Regions from separate parts of the Streptomyces sp. NPDC018964 genome, predicted to be linked through region 1. Evidence: riboswitches for the same ligand, from Rfam matches in the RefSeq annotation. Region 1 holds a riboswitch; the other holds the start of a gene.
The links. A riboswitch is a leader RNA that binds a small molecule or an ion and turns the genes downstream of it on or off. The one in region 1 is predicted to bind S-adenosylmethionine.
Positions count from the first base shown of each region.

Region 2: linked by a shared signal. The riboswitch ahead of ACH5AO_RS15595 (aminotransferase class V-fold PLP-dependent enzyme) and the one ahead of thrC (threonine synthase) in region 1 are both predicted to bind S-adenosylmethionine.

Region 1 covers NZ_JBIRYZ010000025.1:7,403-14,984, forward strand. The annotation lists gene ACH5AO_RS30360 (extracellular solute-binding protein) at 57-1,301, shown strand; gene ACH5AO_RS30365 (DUF3263 domain-containing protein) at 1,312-1,566, shown strand; gene otsB (trehalose-phosphatase) at 1,644-2,507, opposite strand; gene ACH5AO_RS30375 (trehalose-6-phosphate synthase) at 2,567-3,973, opposite strand; gene ACH5AO_RS30380 (glucosyl-3-phosphoglycerate synthase) at 4,032-4,976, opposite strand; SAM riboswitch class I at 5,117-5,264, shown strand; gene thrC (threonine synthase) at 5,282-6,580, shown strand; gene ACH5AO_RS30390 (MoaD/ThiS family protein) at 6,689-6,964, shown strand; gene ACH5AO_RS30395 (cold-shock protein) at 7,394-7,582, shown strand, end outside.
Region 2 covers NZ_JBIRYZ010000008.1:75,189-82,770, reverse strand. The annotation lists gene ACH5AO_RS15605 (SLC13 family permease) at 1-1,099, shown strand, start outside; gene ACH5AO_RS15600 (glycerate kinase) at 1,112-2,269, shown strand; gene ACH5AO_RS15595 (aminotransferase class V-fold PLP-dependent enzyme) at 2,443-3,807, opposite strand; SAM riboswitch class IV at 4,145-4,261, opposite strand; gene trpD (anthranilate phosphoribosyltransferase) at 4,444-5,508, opposite strand; gene ACH5AO_RS15585 (cytochrome bc complex cytochrome b subunit) at 5,663-7,300, opposite strand; gene ACH5AO_RS15580 (Rieske 2Fe-2S domain-containing protein) at 7,297-7,582, opposite strand, start outside.

The sequences.
Region 1 (7,582 bases):
CGGCGCGGAGCGCCGGGACAGGGGCAAGGCACGTGCAGCGGCGGGGCAGGACAAGGATGATCGCGGTGGTGTCCGCACTGGGGCTGACGGGAGTCCTCGGCGGATGCGGGCTCGGTGGCGGGTCCTCCGACGTGACCCTGAGGCTGGTCGCCGCCGACTACGGCGACAGCGCGGCCAACAGCTCCAAGAAGTACTGGGCCGACCTGGTCGAGCAGTACGAGGCCGACCACCCCGACGTGAAGATCGACGTCAGCGTCTACTCCTGGAACGACGTCGACCGCAAGGTCAAGGAGATGGTCGACGCGGGCGACCCGCCGGACATGGCGCAGATCGGCGCGTACGCCGACTACGCGGCCGAGGGCAAGCTCTACAAGGCCGACGACCTGCTCTCCATCCCCGTGCAGGCGGACTTCCTCGCCCAGCTGACCACCGCGGGCGAGGTCGGCAGCGTGCAGTACGGCCTGCCGTTCGCCTCCTCCACGCGCGTCCTCTTCTACAACAAGAAGCTGTTCGCCGCGGCCGGCATCACCCCGCCGCGGACCTGGGACGAGCTCGCCGCGGCCGCCGAGGCGCTCAAGGCCGAGGGCGTGAAGTACCCGTACGCGCTGCCGCTCGGCCCGGAGGAGGCCCAGGCCGAGACCATGCAGTGGCTGCTCAGCGGCGACGGCGGCTACACCGACATCACGGGCACGTACAGCATCGACTCCGCGCAGAACGTCGAGACCTTCGCCTGGCTGAAGGACGAGCTGGTCGGCAAGGGCCTGACCGGTCCCGTCGAGCCCGGCAAGCTCGACCGGGCCGAGGCGTTCGCGGCGTTCGCCGCCGGGGACGTCGGCATGCTCAACGGGCACCCCTCGCTGATGGAGACGGCGAAGGAGAAGGGCGTGGAGTTCGGCATGGTGCCGACGCCGGGCATCGACGGCGAGAGCCCGACCACGCTCGGTGTCGCCGACTGGATGATGGCCTTCAAGGAGAACGGCCACCGCGACCAGATCGGCGAGTTCCTCGACTTCGTCTACAGCGAGGAGAACGTGCTCGACTTCTCCCGCGAGTACAACCTGCTGCCGGTCACCACCTCCGCGTCCCGGGCGATGGCCGCCTCCGACCAGGACAAGGACCTCAAGCCCTTCCTCGACCAGCTGGTGACCTCGGAGTTCTACCCGGTCGGCAACACCTCCTGGGCGACGGTCAACGCGGCGATCAAGAAGCAGATCGGCAAGGCGGTCGGCCCGGGCGGCAGCCCCGCCGGCGTCCTCGGCGGACTCCAGGCGACGGCGACGCGCGCGGAGGCCAGGGAGTAGCCTGCGGAGCATGGACACGGGGGACGAGGCGCACGAGGCCGGCGGCCTGGCCCGCCGCGAACGGGACATCCTGGCGCTGGAACACCGGGGCTTTCCCAGCCCCGGCCTCAAGGAACGGGCGATCCGCGAGGAACTGGGCCTGGCCCCCGTCCGCTACTACCAGCTCCTCAACGCCCTCCTCGACGACCCCCGCGCCCTCGCCCACGACCCGGTCACGGTCAACCGCCTGCGCCGCATCCGTGAAACCCGCCGTACGGAACGCTGACCCCGGGGTCCGGGACAGCGCCCCGGCAGACGGGAACGGGTACAGGTACGGGGACGGGGCGGCGGGGTGGGAAACCGTCAGGGCATTCGTTCCGCCAGCGTCCGCAGCAGTCGTACGACTCCCGCCGGTCCGTCGACCACCAGGTCCGCGCGGTCCCGCAGCTCCGTGACCTCGTCGCTGCCGCTGCACACCAGCAGCCCCGGAGTGCCGGCCGCGCGGAGCTTGTCGACGGCCGTGTAGGCGGCGAGGTCGCCCAGGTCGTCCCCGGCGTAGAGCACCGACCCGGCGCCGATCTCGCGGGCGTACTCCAGCAGGGCGACGCCCTTGTCCATGCCGGGCGGGCGCAGCTCCAGGACCATGCGGCCGGGCTCGACGACGAGGCCGTGCCGGGTGGCGAGGCCGGTGAGCGGCTCGCGCAGGGCCTCGAACGCGGCCTGCGGATCGGTGGCCCGGCGGGTGTGGACCGCCACCGCCCGGCCGCCCTTCTCCTCGATCCACGTGCCCCGCCACGCGCCGACCCGGTCGAGCAGCCCCGGCAGTTCCGCGCGGGCGGCGGCGACACCGGGGGGCGGGGCGGGCGCGGTGACCGTGCCGGTGACGGCGTCCCAGCGCTCGGCGCCGTAGTGGCCGAGAACGACGAGGTGCTCCAGGCCGGGGACGCCCGCGAAGTCCCCGTTCCGGACCGCGACACCGGCCGGCCGGCCCGTGACGACGGCGACCGCCGCCACCTTCGGGGCGAGCGCGGCGAGCGCGCCCACCGCGTCGGGGTGCGCGCGGGCCTGTTCGGGGTCGGCCACGATCGGCGCGAGCGTCCCGTCGAAGTCGAGCCCGATCAGTGCCTTCCCCGGCCGGGAGAGAAGCGCGTCCAGCCCTTCCCGCCCGGCCTGCGTGGCGGGCGTCGGCGTGGCGTTCGGGTCCGTGGAATCCGTATGGCTGGCCATACGTCCAACCTATCCACGCCCGCCCCCGCACACGCCTGTGTGACCGGCCATACCTCCTGTCAGCCGGGCGTCCCCTCCCGCAGCGCCTCCAGCTGCTCCAGGAACCACCGCGCCGGGGGCAGCGCGGTCGCCGCCGCGGCCAGGCGCTTGGTGCGCTCGGCGCGTTCGTCCGGGCCCATCGTCAGGGCCTCGTGCAGGGCGCCGGCGGTCCCGACGACGTCGTACGGGTTGACCGTGAGCGCGTCCTCGCCCAGCTCCTCGTGGGCGCCCGCCTCCCGCGACAGCACCAGCGCGCAGCCCGCGTCGGAGACGACCGGGACCTCCTTGGCGACCAGGTTCATGCCGTCACGGATCGGGTTGACCAGCGCCACGTCCGCCAGCCGGTACGCGGCCAGCGAGCGCGCGAAGTCGTCCTCGACGTGCAGGACGACCGGCCGCCAGCCCGGGGTGCCGTACCGCTCGTTGATCTCCTCGGCGACCCGCCGCACCTCGGCGGTGTAGTCGCGGTAGACGGCGAGGTCCTGCCGGGAGGGGTAGGCGAACGCGACGTGCACCACGCGCTCGCGCCACTCGGGGTGGTCGTCCAGGAGCTGCCGGTACGCCAGCAGTCCGCGCACGATGTTCTTCGACAGCTCGGTCCGGTCGACCCGGACGATCGTCCGGCGCCCCGCGCCGATCTCCTCCCGCAGCGCGGTGATCCGCTCCTCGACGTCCGCCTCGTGGGAGCGGGCGCGCAGGAAGTCCGCGTCGGCGCCCAGGCCGTGCACGCCGACGCGCGTCTCCCCGAGGCCGTCCGCGAAGCGTTCGCAGCACGCGGTGAACGCGTCCGCCCAGCGGCGGGTGAGGAAGCCGAGCCGGTCGGCGCCGAGCATGCCGCGCAGTACCTGCCGCGCGATGTCGTCGGGCAGCAGCGCGAAGTACTCCGGCGGCGCCCACGGCGTGTGCGAGAAGTGCGCGATGCGCAGGTCGGGGCGGAGCTCGCGGAGCATCCCGGGGACGAGGGTGAGGTGGTAGTCCTGGACGAGGACCGCCGCGCCCGGCGCCGCCTCCTCGGCCAGCGCCTCGGCGAACGCCCGGTTGTAGGCCTCGTACGACGCCCACCGCCGGCGGAACTCCGCGTCGAAGACCGGCTCCAGCGGCGTCTGGTACAGCATGTGGTGCACGAACCAGAGCACCGAGTTGGCGATCCCGTTGTACGCGTCGGCGTGCACGTCCGCCGGGACGTCCAGCATGCGCACGCCGTCCTCGCCGACCCCGCGCCGCACCGCCTCGCGGTCGCCGTCGGACAGCGCCGAGCACACCCACAGCGCCCCGGCGTCCGGCCCGATCGCCGACAGCCCGGACACCAGCCCGCCGCCGCCCCGCCCGGTCCGCAGCGAACCGTCGTCCTCCACCGTGTACGAGACGGGTCCGCGATTCGACGCGACCAGCACCTGAGCACCCTGAGCAGCCTGCGTGACAGCCATGGATGTCACCTAGCCCGGCCCCGGAGACCTCAAACGCGCGTGATCGGCCGTATACGGGTCAGGCCACCCTCCGCGCCCGGTACTCCGCGATCTCCGCCATCGGGGGCCGTTCCTCGGTGTCGACGGAGTACGTACGGGGTTCGAAGGTGTCGCCGGTGCGCTCGAACTGGGTGAGGGACGGGCGGATCAGATGGCCGCGGGCCAGGCGGAGCTGGGCGGTGCGGTAGATGGCGGCGGCCATCCGGCCGAGGGCCTGGCCGTCCTGGTGGCGGTGGATACGCACGCCGACGTCGACCTGGGCGAGGGCGTCCAGGCCGGCCAGGTGCAGGGCGTCGACCAGCATGCCGAGCTCGACGCCGTACCCGACCGGGAACGGGAGCTGTTCCAGCAGGCTCCGGCGGGCCGCGTACTCGCCGCCGAGCGGCTGGACGAAGCCGGCGAGCCGGGGCCAGTGCATGTTCAGCAGCGGGCGGGCCATCAGCTCCGTGACCCGGCCGCCCTGACCGGCCGCCGAGCCGAGGGGGCGGTCGTACATGGCCTTGACCAGCTGCACGTCCGGCTCGGTGAGCAGCGGGCCGACGATGCCGGAGACGAAGTCGGAGGAGAACTCCCGCAGGTCCGCGTCGACGAAGCACACGATGTCGCCGCGGGTGACGAGCAGGGAGCGCCACAGCACCTCGCCCTTGCCGGGGACCGCCGGTATCCGGGGCAGGATCGCGTCCCGGTGCACCACGCGCGCGCCCGCGGCCGCCGCCACCTCGGCCGTGCGGTCGGTCGAACCGGAGTCGACCACCACCACCTCGTCGACCAGCGGGACCTGGAGCACCAGGTCGTGCCGGATCGCCGACACGATGTCGCCGACCGTCGCCTCCTCGTCGAGCGCGGGCAGCACCACGCTCACCGTCTGCCCCGTCGCGCGCTTCGCCGCCAGCATCCGGTGGAGCGGGCGGTCGGCCACCGACCAGGACCGGTCGGTCAGCCAGCGCTCGACTTCTTCCAGCACGGTCCCGGACTCCTCACTGGCCTGTGATCCATCTCGCGGTTCGGACGACTATCTCAACCATGCAGGCCTTCGGTTACAGTCTTGAACAACGCCGATGACCACCGCATGCCGGGGTCACCGCGCGGAAGACAACTGAACACCGCTCATCCAGAGGGGCAGAGGGATACGGCCCGATGAAGCCCCGGCAACCCTCCAGTCGGTTCTTGTCACACGGACGTGGCGAGGCTCCCGGCTAGGGAAGGTGCCAAATCCGTCTCACGGCGAGGTGCGTCGTGAGGAAGATGAGGAGAAAGGGCCTCGCCTCCATGGCTGTGCAGACCGTTGCAAGCACCACCGATTCCGCCGCCGCGAACTCCGTCGACCTGGGCCCCGCCGCCGCGCTCTCCTGCCGCGAATGCGGACACCGGGTCCCCCTCGGCCCCGTCTTCGCCTGCGAGGAGTGTTTCGGCCCGCTGGAGATCGCGTACGACTTCTCGGCCCACGACGCCGAGGAGCTCCGCAAGCGGATCGAGGCGGGACCCGCGAACATCTGGCGCTACGCGCCGCTGCTGCCCGTCCCGGCGGACGTGGCGGCCAAGCCGAACCTGAACCCCGGCTGGACCAAGCTCGTCCAGGCCGACAACCTGGCGCGTGAGCTGGGCGTCGACGCCGGCAAGCTGTTCGTCAAGGACGACTCCGGCAACCCGACGCACTCCTTCAAGGACCGTGTCGTCGCCCAGGCCATCGAGGCCGCCCGCGCCTTCGGCTTCACCACCCTCTCCTGCTCCTCCACCGGCAACCTCGCCGGCGCGGTGGGCGCCGCCGCGGCCCGGGCGGGCTTCCGGTCCTGCGTGTTCATCCCGCACGACCTGGAGCAGGGCAAGGTCGTCATGGCCGCCGTCTACGGCGGTGAGCTCGTCGGCATCGAGGGCAACTACGACGACGTGAACCGTTTCTGTTCCGAGCTGATCGGCGACCCGGCCGGCGAGGGCTGGGGCTTCGTCAACGTCAACCTGCGGCCGTACTACGCGGAGGGGTCCAAGACCCTCGCGTACGAGATCTGCGAGCAGCTCGGCTGGCGGCTCCCGGACCAGATCGTGATCCCGATCGCCTCCGGCTCGCAGCTCACGAAGATCGACAAGGGGTTGCGGGAGCTGATCGAGCTCGGTCTGGTCGAGGACAGGCCGTACAAGATCTTCGGCGCGCAGGCCGAGGGGTGCTCGCCGGTGTCCACCGCGTACAAGGCGGGGCACGACGTCGTCCGCCCGCAGAAGCCGGACACGATCGCCAAGTCGCTGGCGATCGGGAACCCTGCGGACGGGCCGTACGTGCTGGACATCGCCCGTCGGACGGGCGGGGCGGTGGAGGACGTCACGGACGGGCAGATCGTCGACGCGATCAAGCTGCTCGCCCGGAGCGAGGGGATCTTCGCGGAGACCGCGGGGGGTGTCACGGTCGGCGTGACGAAGAAGCTGCTGGAGAGCGGGGCGCTCGACCCGTCCCTGACCACGGTCGTGCTCAACACCGGGGACGGTCTGAAGACGCTGGACGCGGTGGCCGGCACCGGGCTGACCGCGACGATCCGTCCCAGTCTGGAGTCGTTCCGTGAGGCCGGGCTTGTCTGAGTCGTTCGTCCGCGGGTCCGTTGTGGCCGGCCGTGCCCGCGCGGCGGCAGCCGCATGTCACACACCGTCCCGCGCCCCCAGGGTGCTGTCCCTTCCGGAGGTTTCGAAGTGAGCGTGACTGTCCGTATCCCCACCATCCTGCGCACCTACACCGGTGGGCAGGCCGAGGTCGCCGCCGAGGGCGCGACCCTCGGCGAGGTCATCTCGGACCTGGAGAAGAACCACGCCGGGATCGCCGCCCGGGTGCTGGACGACCAGGGCAAGCTGCGGCGGTTCGTGAACGTGTACGTCAACGACGACGACGTGCGGTTCGAGCAGGGGCTCGAGACGGCCACCCCGGACGGGGCCGGCGTGTCGATCATCCCGGCGGTGGCCGGAGGCTGATCATTACCTTCGGTAATGACGGTTACCCGGTGTCCGGGTCATTGCCCCCTCCGTGAGAGAAGCGGAGGGGGCAATTCCATGGGATTGAGCGCGGTAGAGTTGGGGAACGCGCTCCCGGTCCATCGACCGGAAACACTGATTTCCTGCCGCGGGTCCGACTGAATGCAGCCAAAGTGTCGGCCCTTTCGCGCCATTTGCGCCCTTTGTGCGGCCCGACTTGCCCTGGAATCGGGTGAATTCTCACCACATTCCGGACCGGCGCCGCCAAGATTTCTCGTCCGACTGACCTGTTGCAGACGGCAGTTGGACAGATACATTCAGCCGCGGTCGACGCGTTCCGGCGCACGCCCCCAACCATTGGGGGGTGAGGTCTGACCCGGATCCGCGAAGTGCGGATCCGTGCAAGGGCCAGTAATAGGGGAGTTAGGCATGGCTCAGGGCACCGTCAAGTGGTTCAACGCGGAGAAGGGGTACGGCTTCATCGCGGTCGACGGTGGTGCGGATGTTTTCGTCCACTACAGCGCGATCCAGATGGACGGCTACCGCACCCTCGAAGAAGGCCAGCGGGTCGAGTTCGAGATCTCGCAGGGTCAGAAGGGCCCGCAGGCCGACATGGTT
Region 2 (7,582 bases), on a different contig from region 1:
GCGGGCGGCGGCCTTCCTGGTCGGCGGGGCGCGTACGGTGCGGCAGTTGACGCACCTGACGACGGCCGCGCTGGTCGTCACGGCGTTCGCGGTGCCGGCCACGTCCGGCCGGGCGGCGCTCGCCCTGCCGGTGTTCCTCGCCCTCGCCAAGGCGCTCGCCGACCGGAAACGGCTGGTCGTGATGTTGGCGCTGCTGTTCCCGACCGTGATCCTCCTGTCGGCGGTGGCCACCTTGATCGGTGCGGGCGCGCACCTGATCACCGTGTCGGTGCTGTGGGAGGCCGCCGGGGAACGGGTCGGCTTCACCGAGTGGCTGCTGCTCGGGCTGCCGTTGGCCGTGGCCTCCTCCCATCTGGCCGCCGAGGCCGTCCTGTTGACCACCACCCGGCGCGCGGACCGCAAGGATCCCGTGCACATCACCGCCGAGGAGATCCAGCGGCACAGCGACCGCCCGGTCACCGGCTCCTGGACGCAGGCCGAGAAGCGCTGCGCGCTGCTGCTGGCCACGGTCGTCGCCCTGTGGTGCAGCGAGCCGCTGCACCGGGTGTCCCCCGCGGTGGTCGCGCTGATCGGCGCGGTCGTCGCCGCCTCGCCGGCGCTGGGCACCGTACGGCTGAAGGACGCGCTGAGGACGGTGCCCTGGTCGCTGCTGCTGTTCATGGCGGCGACGATGGCGATGGGCGTGGCGCTCACCGAGTCGGGCGCGGCGAAGTGGCTGGTCGGCGGGTTGCCGTCGGGCATCACCCCGGTGATGTTCCTGGCGGTCGTGATCTCCGTCAGCACGGCCGCCCACCTGATGCTCCAGTCCCGCTCCGCCCGTTCCTCCGTGCTGGTCCCGCTGGTGGTCGCGGCGGCCGTCGGCGCCGGGGTGAACCCGGTCGCGGCGGCGCTCGCCTCCACCGCCGCCGCGGGCTTCTGCCACACGCTCCCGGCCTCCGCGAAACCGGTCACGCTCTTCGCGGACATCCCCGGCACCCCCACCTACACCCCGCGCGACCTGCTGCGGCTGTCCGCCGTGCTGGCCCCGCTCACCGCCGCCCTGGTCCTGCTGTTCGCCGTCGCGGTGTGGCCGCTGCTCGGCGTCCCCGTGACCCGCTAAGGAGTTCCCCTCATGCTGAACCGTGTCGTCGTAGCCCCCAGCGGTTTCAAGGAGTCGCTGTCCGCCCAGGCCGCCGCCGACGCCATCGCGGCGGGCGTCCGCCGGGTGCTGCCGGACGCCGAGATCGACCGGATCCCGCTGGTGGACGGCGGTGAGGGCACCGCCTCGGCGCTGGCCTCGGCGACCGGCGGCCGGCTGGTCGCGCTGTCCGCCACCGGCCCGGTCGGCGAACCGGTCGGCACCCACTTCGCGCTGCTCGGCTCCGGGGACACGGCGGTGGTGGAGATGGCGGCGGTGGCCGGACTCTCCCTCGTCCCCCGCACCCGGCGCGACCCTGGCGCCACCACCACGTACGGCGTCGGGGAACTGATCCGCGCCGCCCTCGACCAGGGGGTGCGGCGGATCCTGGTGGGCTGCGGCGACTCGGGCACCTCCGACGGCGGCGCGGGCGCGCTCCAGGCGCTCGGCGCGCGGCTGCTGGACGCGGACGGACGTGAACTGGCGCCCGGCGGAAGCGAGTTGACGCGCCTGGCCCGTATCGACCCGGCCGGGCTCGATCCCCGTCTCGCCGGTGTGGAACTCCTCGTCGCCTGCAACCCCTTCAACGTGCTGTGCGGGGAGCGGGGCGTGGCCCGGGTGTTCGGCCCGCAGAAGGGGGCGGGTCCGGAGCAGGTCGAGGAGTTGTCGGCGGCGCTGGAGAACTGGGCGCGGGTGCTGACCCGCGATCTCGCCGTCACCGGCACCGATCTGCGCCTGGGCCGCGGTACGGGTGCCTCCGGCGGACTGGGCGCCGGGCTCGCCGCCCTGGGCGGGTCCCTCCTGCCCCGCTTCCAGGTCCTGCTGGACCACCTCGACCTGGACGCCCGGCTGGCCCGCGCCGATCTGGTCGTCACCGCGGAGGGCGCCCTGGACCACCAGACGCCGCGCGGCAAGGTCCCGGCGGAGGTGGCGCGCCGCGCCAAGCTGTCCGGGCGGCCGGTGCTGGCGCTGGCGGGGACGCTCGGGGAGGGGGCGGGGGAGGTGCCGGGCGTGGACGCCTGCCACGGCATCCTGCCCGCGCCGATGGCTCTGGCGGAGGCGCTGGTGCGGGGCGCGGAGCTGCTCACCGACGCGACGGAGCGCGCGCTGCGCATGATCGTCCTGGGCGCGCGCCTGCCGGCGACCACCTAGGTTTTTCGCCCCCGCCGCCCCTTCCCGTTCCCGTCCCCCGGGGGCGCTGCCCCCGGACCCCCGCTCCTCAAACGCCGGAGGGGCTAAATCTCAGCCCCTCCGGCGTTTGAGGAGCGGGGTCTGGGGCGGAGCCCCAGGTTCGGGACGGGAAGGGGCGGCGGGGGCGAAAGAAATCACCCGCGGGCGGAGGTGTCCGGGACGCAGCGGCCGTCCACCGTCCGGTAGGACCACCTCGCCCCGTCCCGCACCAGCTCCCGCACCGCCCGCACGAACCGCTCCACGTGCTCGTCCGGCGTCCCCGCCCCGAAGCTCACCCGGATCGCGTTGAGCGACTTCTCCCCGGGCCCCGCCTCGGGCGCCCCGCACTCCCCCTGCGCCCCCGCGTCACCACCGAGCAGCGTCCGCACCAGCGGGTGCGCGCAGAACAGCCCGTCCCGTACGCCGATGCCGTACTCGGCGGAGAGCGCGGCCGCGAAGTGGGAGCTGTTCCAGCCCTCGACGACGAAGGAGAGCACGCCGACGCGCGGGGCGTCGTCCCCGAACAGGGACAGGAAGCGCACCTCGGGCACGTCCGCGAGTCCCGCGCGCACCGCGCCGATCAGCTCCTCCTCGCGGGCGACCAGGGCGTCGAACCCGGCCTCGGTGAGCGCCGTGCAGGCGGAGGCGATGGAGTACGCGCCGATGACGTTGGGCGATCCGGCCTCGTGGCGGGCGGCGCCGTCGTGCCACTCCACGTCCACTCCCCCGTCCCCGCGCCGGGTGACCCTGCGGCTGGCACCGCCGCCCGCGAGGTACGGCTCGGCCTCCCGGAGCCAGTCGGCGCGGCCGGCCAGCACGCCGGAGCCGAAGGGGGCGTACAGCTTGTGCCCGGAGAAGGCGACCCAGTCGACGTCCAGGTCACGGACGCTCACCGGGTGGTGCGGGGCGAGCTGGGCGGCGTCCAGGACGATCCGGGCGCCGTGCGCGTGCGCGGCGGCGGCCAGTTCCCGTACGGGCCACAGCTCGCCGGTGACGTTGGAGGCGCCGGTGACGCAGACCAGGGCCGGGCCGTGGGGGTCACGGTCGGCGAGGGCGCGCTCCAGGGTCTCCACCGCCTGCCGGGGGCTGCGCGGGGCGTCGAGGAAGGTGACGCGTGCTCCGCGCCAGGGCAGCAGGGAGGCGTGGTGCTCGGTCTCGAAGACGAAGACCTCGCAGCCGTCGGGGAGCACGGTGGCGAGCAGGTTGAGGGAGTCGGTGGTGGAGCGGGTGAACACCACCTGGTCCCCGGTGCGGCAGTCGAGGAAGTCCGCGACGGTCCGGCGGGCGTTCTCGAACAGGTCGGTGGAGAGCTGGGAGAGGTATCCGGCGCCCCGGTGGACGCTGCCGTAGTACGGCGCGTAGGCGGCCACGTCGTCCCAGACCCGCTGGAGGGCGGGGGCGCTGGCGGCGTAGTCGAGGGCGGCGTAGGTGACCTCGCCGCCGGTGACGAGGGGGACGGTGACGTCCCGGCCGAGGACGGGCAGGGGGGCGCGGACGGACGTGTCGGCGGCGACGGACATGGCACAACTCCCGGTGAGGCAGGCGGAATCTCCGCGCGAGCGCACATCGCTCGAGCGCGGAGGGAGGGGAAAAGGGGTGCGCGGAGGCGGGGCTCGGCAGCCCTGGCCCTGTCGTGACGTTCCCGGCGTCCGCCCGGAGGTCGGGCCGCGTGGCGTCAGGTGCGTGCCCTCGGCGTGCCGGTCCCCGAGCCCCGTACGGGATGTACTCGGCTCAGGTCCCGGTGCGGCGGAAGTGCGTGCACGGCGTCACGCGACGGGCGGGAACGGGCGACAGGGCCTAGCGCATTCGCTTGCTCACGGAAGACTCCTCGACGACCAGGACCCCTGGTGTACGAGGGGCCCGCGCTTGCCGTGGGCCTTGCTGCTCACGGCCTGGTCTTCACCCGGGGCACCCCGCCACGGACGGAGGGTTGCCGGACAGCCGGCCGGGGCCTGATGGCTGTCACTCATGACCTGGACAGGAAAGTACGTGAAGTGATCGACGTCCCGCAACCCGTGTCCGGATCGCGGGACGTCCCGCGGCCCGACGGGAGGACCTGCCCGGCGGATCGGCCCGAAGGAAACCGCCGGTGCCTCACAGCCCCGGTCAGCGAGGACGATGAAAGTACCCCGCGCGGGGAACCCGCCGGGCGGGCCTTACGCGTTGCTGGCGGCCACCCAGCGCTCCAGGACCCGCTTGGCGGCCCCCGAGTCGATCGCCTCGGCCGCCTTCGCCATACCGGCGCGGATCCGCCCCGTCAGGGTGCCGTCGCCGGGCTCCAGGGCCACCAGGGCCGCCGCCGAGTTCAGCAGCACCGCGTCCCGCACGGGACCCGGTTCGCCGTCGAGGAGCCGGCGGGCGACCTCGGCGTTGTAGGAGGCGTCGGCGCCGCGCAGGGCCTCCACGGGCACCAGGTCGATGCCGACGTCGCGCGGGTCGAAGGTCTCCTCGTCGACCTTGCCGTCGCGGACGACCCACACTCTGGAGGTGGCGGTGGTGGTCAGCTCGTCGAGTCCGTCGTCACCGCGGAACACCAGCGTGGAGTTGCCGCGTTCGGCGAAGACCCCGGCCATGATGGGCGCCATCCGCAGGTCGGCGACCCCGACCGCCTGTGCCTTGACCCGCGCCGGATTGGCCAGCGGGCCGAGGAAGTTGAACACCGTGCGGATGCCGAGCTGGCCGCGGGCGGCGGCGACGTGGCGCAGCGCCGGGTGGAACTTCACCGCGAAGCAGAAGGTGATCCCGGCCTCCTCGGCGACCTCGGCGACCCGTCGCGGGGTCAGCTCCAGGTTGACGCCGAGCTTCTCCAGGACGTCGGAGGCGCCGGACGCGGAGGAGGCGGCCCGGTTGCCGTGCTTGACGACCTTCGCGCCGGTGCCGGCCACGACGATCGAGGACATCGTGGAGATGTTGACCGTCTTGGCGCCGTCCCCGCCGGTGCCGACGATGTCGACGGTCGCGCCCGGCACCTCGATCACGTTGGCGTGGTCGTACAGCGCCCGCACGCAGCCGGTGATCTCCTCGACGGTCTCGCCCTTGGCCCGCAGGGACACCGCGAACCCGGCGATCTGCGCGTCGGTCGCCTCGCCGCGCATGATCAGGTCCATCGCCCAGGCGGTGTCGTCGGCGGACAGGTTCCGTCCGTCCAGGAGTCCGTTCAGCAGGGCGGGCCAGGAGCGGCCCGCCGCGGTGTCGCCTCCAGCGGGGGTCACAGCGCTCATGGCCGCTCCTGACGGTCGTGGAAGGGTCGCGGGGACCCGGCAGGTCCCGGGCCCCACCCTATCGAGGTCCGGGGACGGCGAAGGGCCCCCGTCCGCAGAACGGACGGGGGCCCTTCGCCGTCGTGTGGCGACTGGGGTGAGGTGCCGAAGGGGATCAGTGGTGGCCGTGGCCGCTCGTGATCTCCTTGTACTCCTCGACGGTCGGCTTCGGGATCTGGGCGTCCTCGCCGTAGTAGCCCTTGCTCAGCTTGGCGCGCAGCTTCTCGGTCGCCTTCACCTTGCGCCGGACACCGTTCTCGTCGACCTCGGGGCCGATCTCGAACGGCTTGTACTGCTCGTGCGCGGTGAGGGTGTACATCTGCTCCTGGCTGAGCGGCTCGTGCACCTCGATGAACTCACCGTGCGGCAGGCGCTTGATGATGCCCGACTCGCGGCCGTGCAGCACCTTCTCCTTGTCCCGGCGCTGCAGGCCGAGGCAGATCCGCTTGGTGACGACGAACGCGATGACCGGTCCCACGAAGAAGCCGATGCGGACGAACCAGGTGACCGCGTTGATCGAGAGGTGGAAGTGCGTGGCGAAGATGTCGTTGCCACCACCGATCAGCATGATCATGTACGCCGTGACCCAGGCGACGCCGAAGGCCGTACGGGTCGGGGCGTTGCGCGGCCGGTCCAGGATGTGGTGCTCGCGCTTGTCCCCGGTGATCCAGGACTCGATGAACGGGTAGAGCGCGATGACCGCCAGGAAGAGACCGAAGATCACCAGCGGGACGAAGACGCCCAGGACCAGGGTGTGGCCCCAGAAGTTGATCTCCCAGCCGGGCATCGCGCGGACCAGGCCCTCGGCGAAGCCCATGTACCAGTCGGGCTGGGCGCCCGTGGACACCATGTCCGGACGGTACGGGCCCAGGGCCCAGATCGGGTTGATGGACGCGATGCCGGCGATCAGCGCGGTGAAGCCGAAGACCAGGAAGAAGAAGCCTCCCGCCTTCGCCATGTAGACCGGCAGCAGCGGCATGCCCACGACGTTCTTGTTGGTCCGTCCGGCACCCGCGAACTGCGTGTGCTTGTGGTAGAAGACCAGGATCAGGTGGGCGACCACCAGGCCGAGCATGATGCCCGGCAGCAGCAGGATGTGGATCGAGTAGAACCGCGCCACGAAGTCCGTGCCGGGGAACTCCCCGCCGAACAGGAACATCGAGATGTACGTGCCGACGATCGGCACGGACAGGATCGCGCCCTGGGTGAAGCGGACACCGGTGCCGGAGAGCAGGTCGTCCGGCAGCGAGTAACCGGTGAAACCGGTGAACATGCCGAGGACGAACAGCAGGAAGCCGAACAGCCAGTTGATCTCACGCGGCTTGCGGAACGCGCCGGTGAAGAAGACGCGCATCATGTGCACGAACATGCCGGCCAGGAAGATGACCGCGGCCCAGTGGTGGATCTGCCGGATCAGCAGACCGCCCCGGACGTCGAAGCTGATGTCCAGCGTCGACTTGTAGGCCTCGCTCATCAGCTGTCCCTGCAGCGGGACGTAACTGCCGTGGTACTCCACCTCGTTCATCGACGGGTGGAAGAACAGCGTCAGGTACACACCCGTGAGGATGATGATGAGGAAGCTGTAGAGGCAGATCTCGCCCAGCATGAAGGACCAGTGGTCCGGGAAGATCTTGCGCATGTTGGCCTTGGCCAGGGAGTAGATCCCCAGCCGGCCGTCGGCCCAGTCGGCGACGCGCTCGCCGGCCGGGGCCTTCCCGCGCGAGCGGGACTCGGGGGTCGTCGTAGTACTCATCCGCGCTCCCAGAAGGCAGGACCGACGGGCTCTTCGAAGTCGCCGAGCGCTTCGAGGTAGCCCTCGTCGTTCACGCCGATGCGCAGCTGCGGCAGCGGGTGACCGGCGGGACCGAAGATGACCTTGGCTCCGTCGGAAAGGTCGAAGGTGGACTGGTGGCAGGGGCACAGCGCGTGATGCGTCTGCTGCTCGTACAGGGAGATCGGGCAACCGACGTGGGTGCAGATCTTCGAGTACGCGAGGATGCCCTCGTGCGACCACTCGAGGGACCGCTTGTCCTTG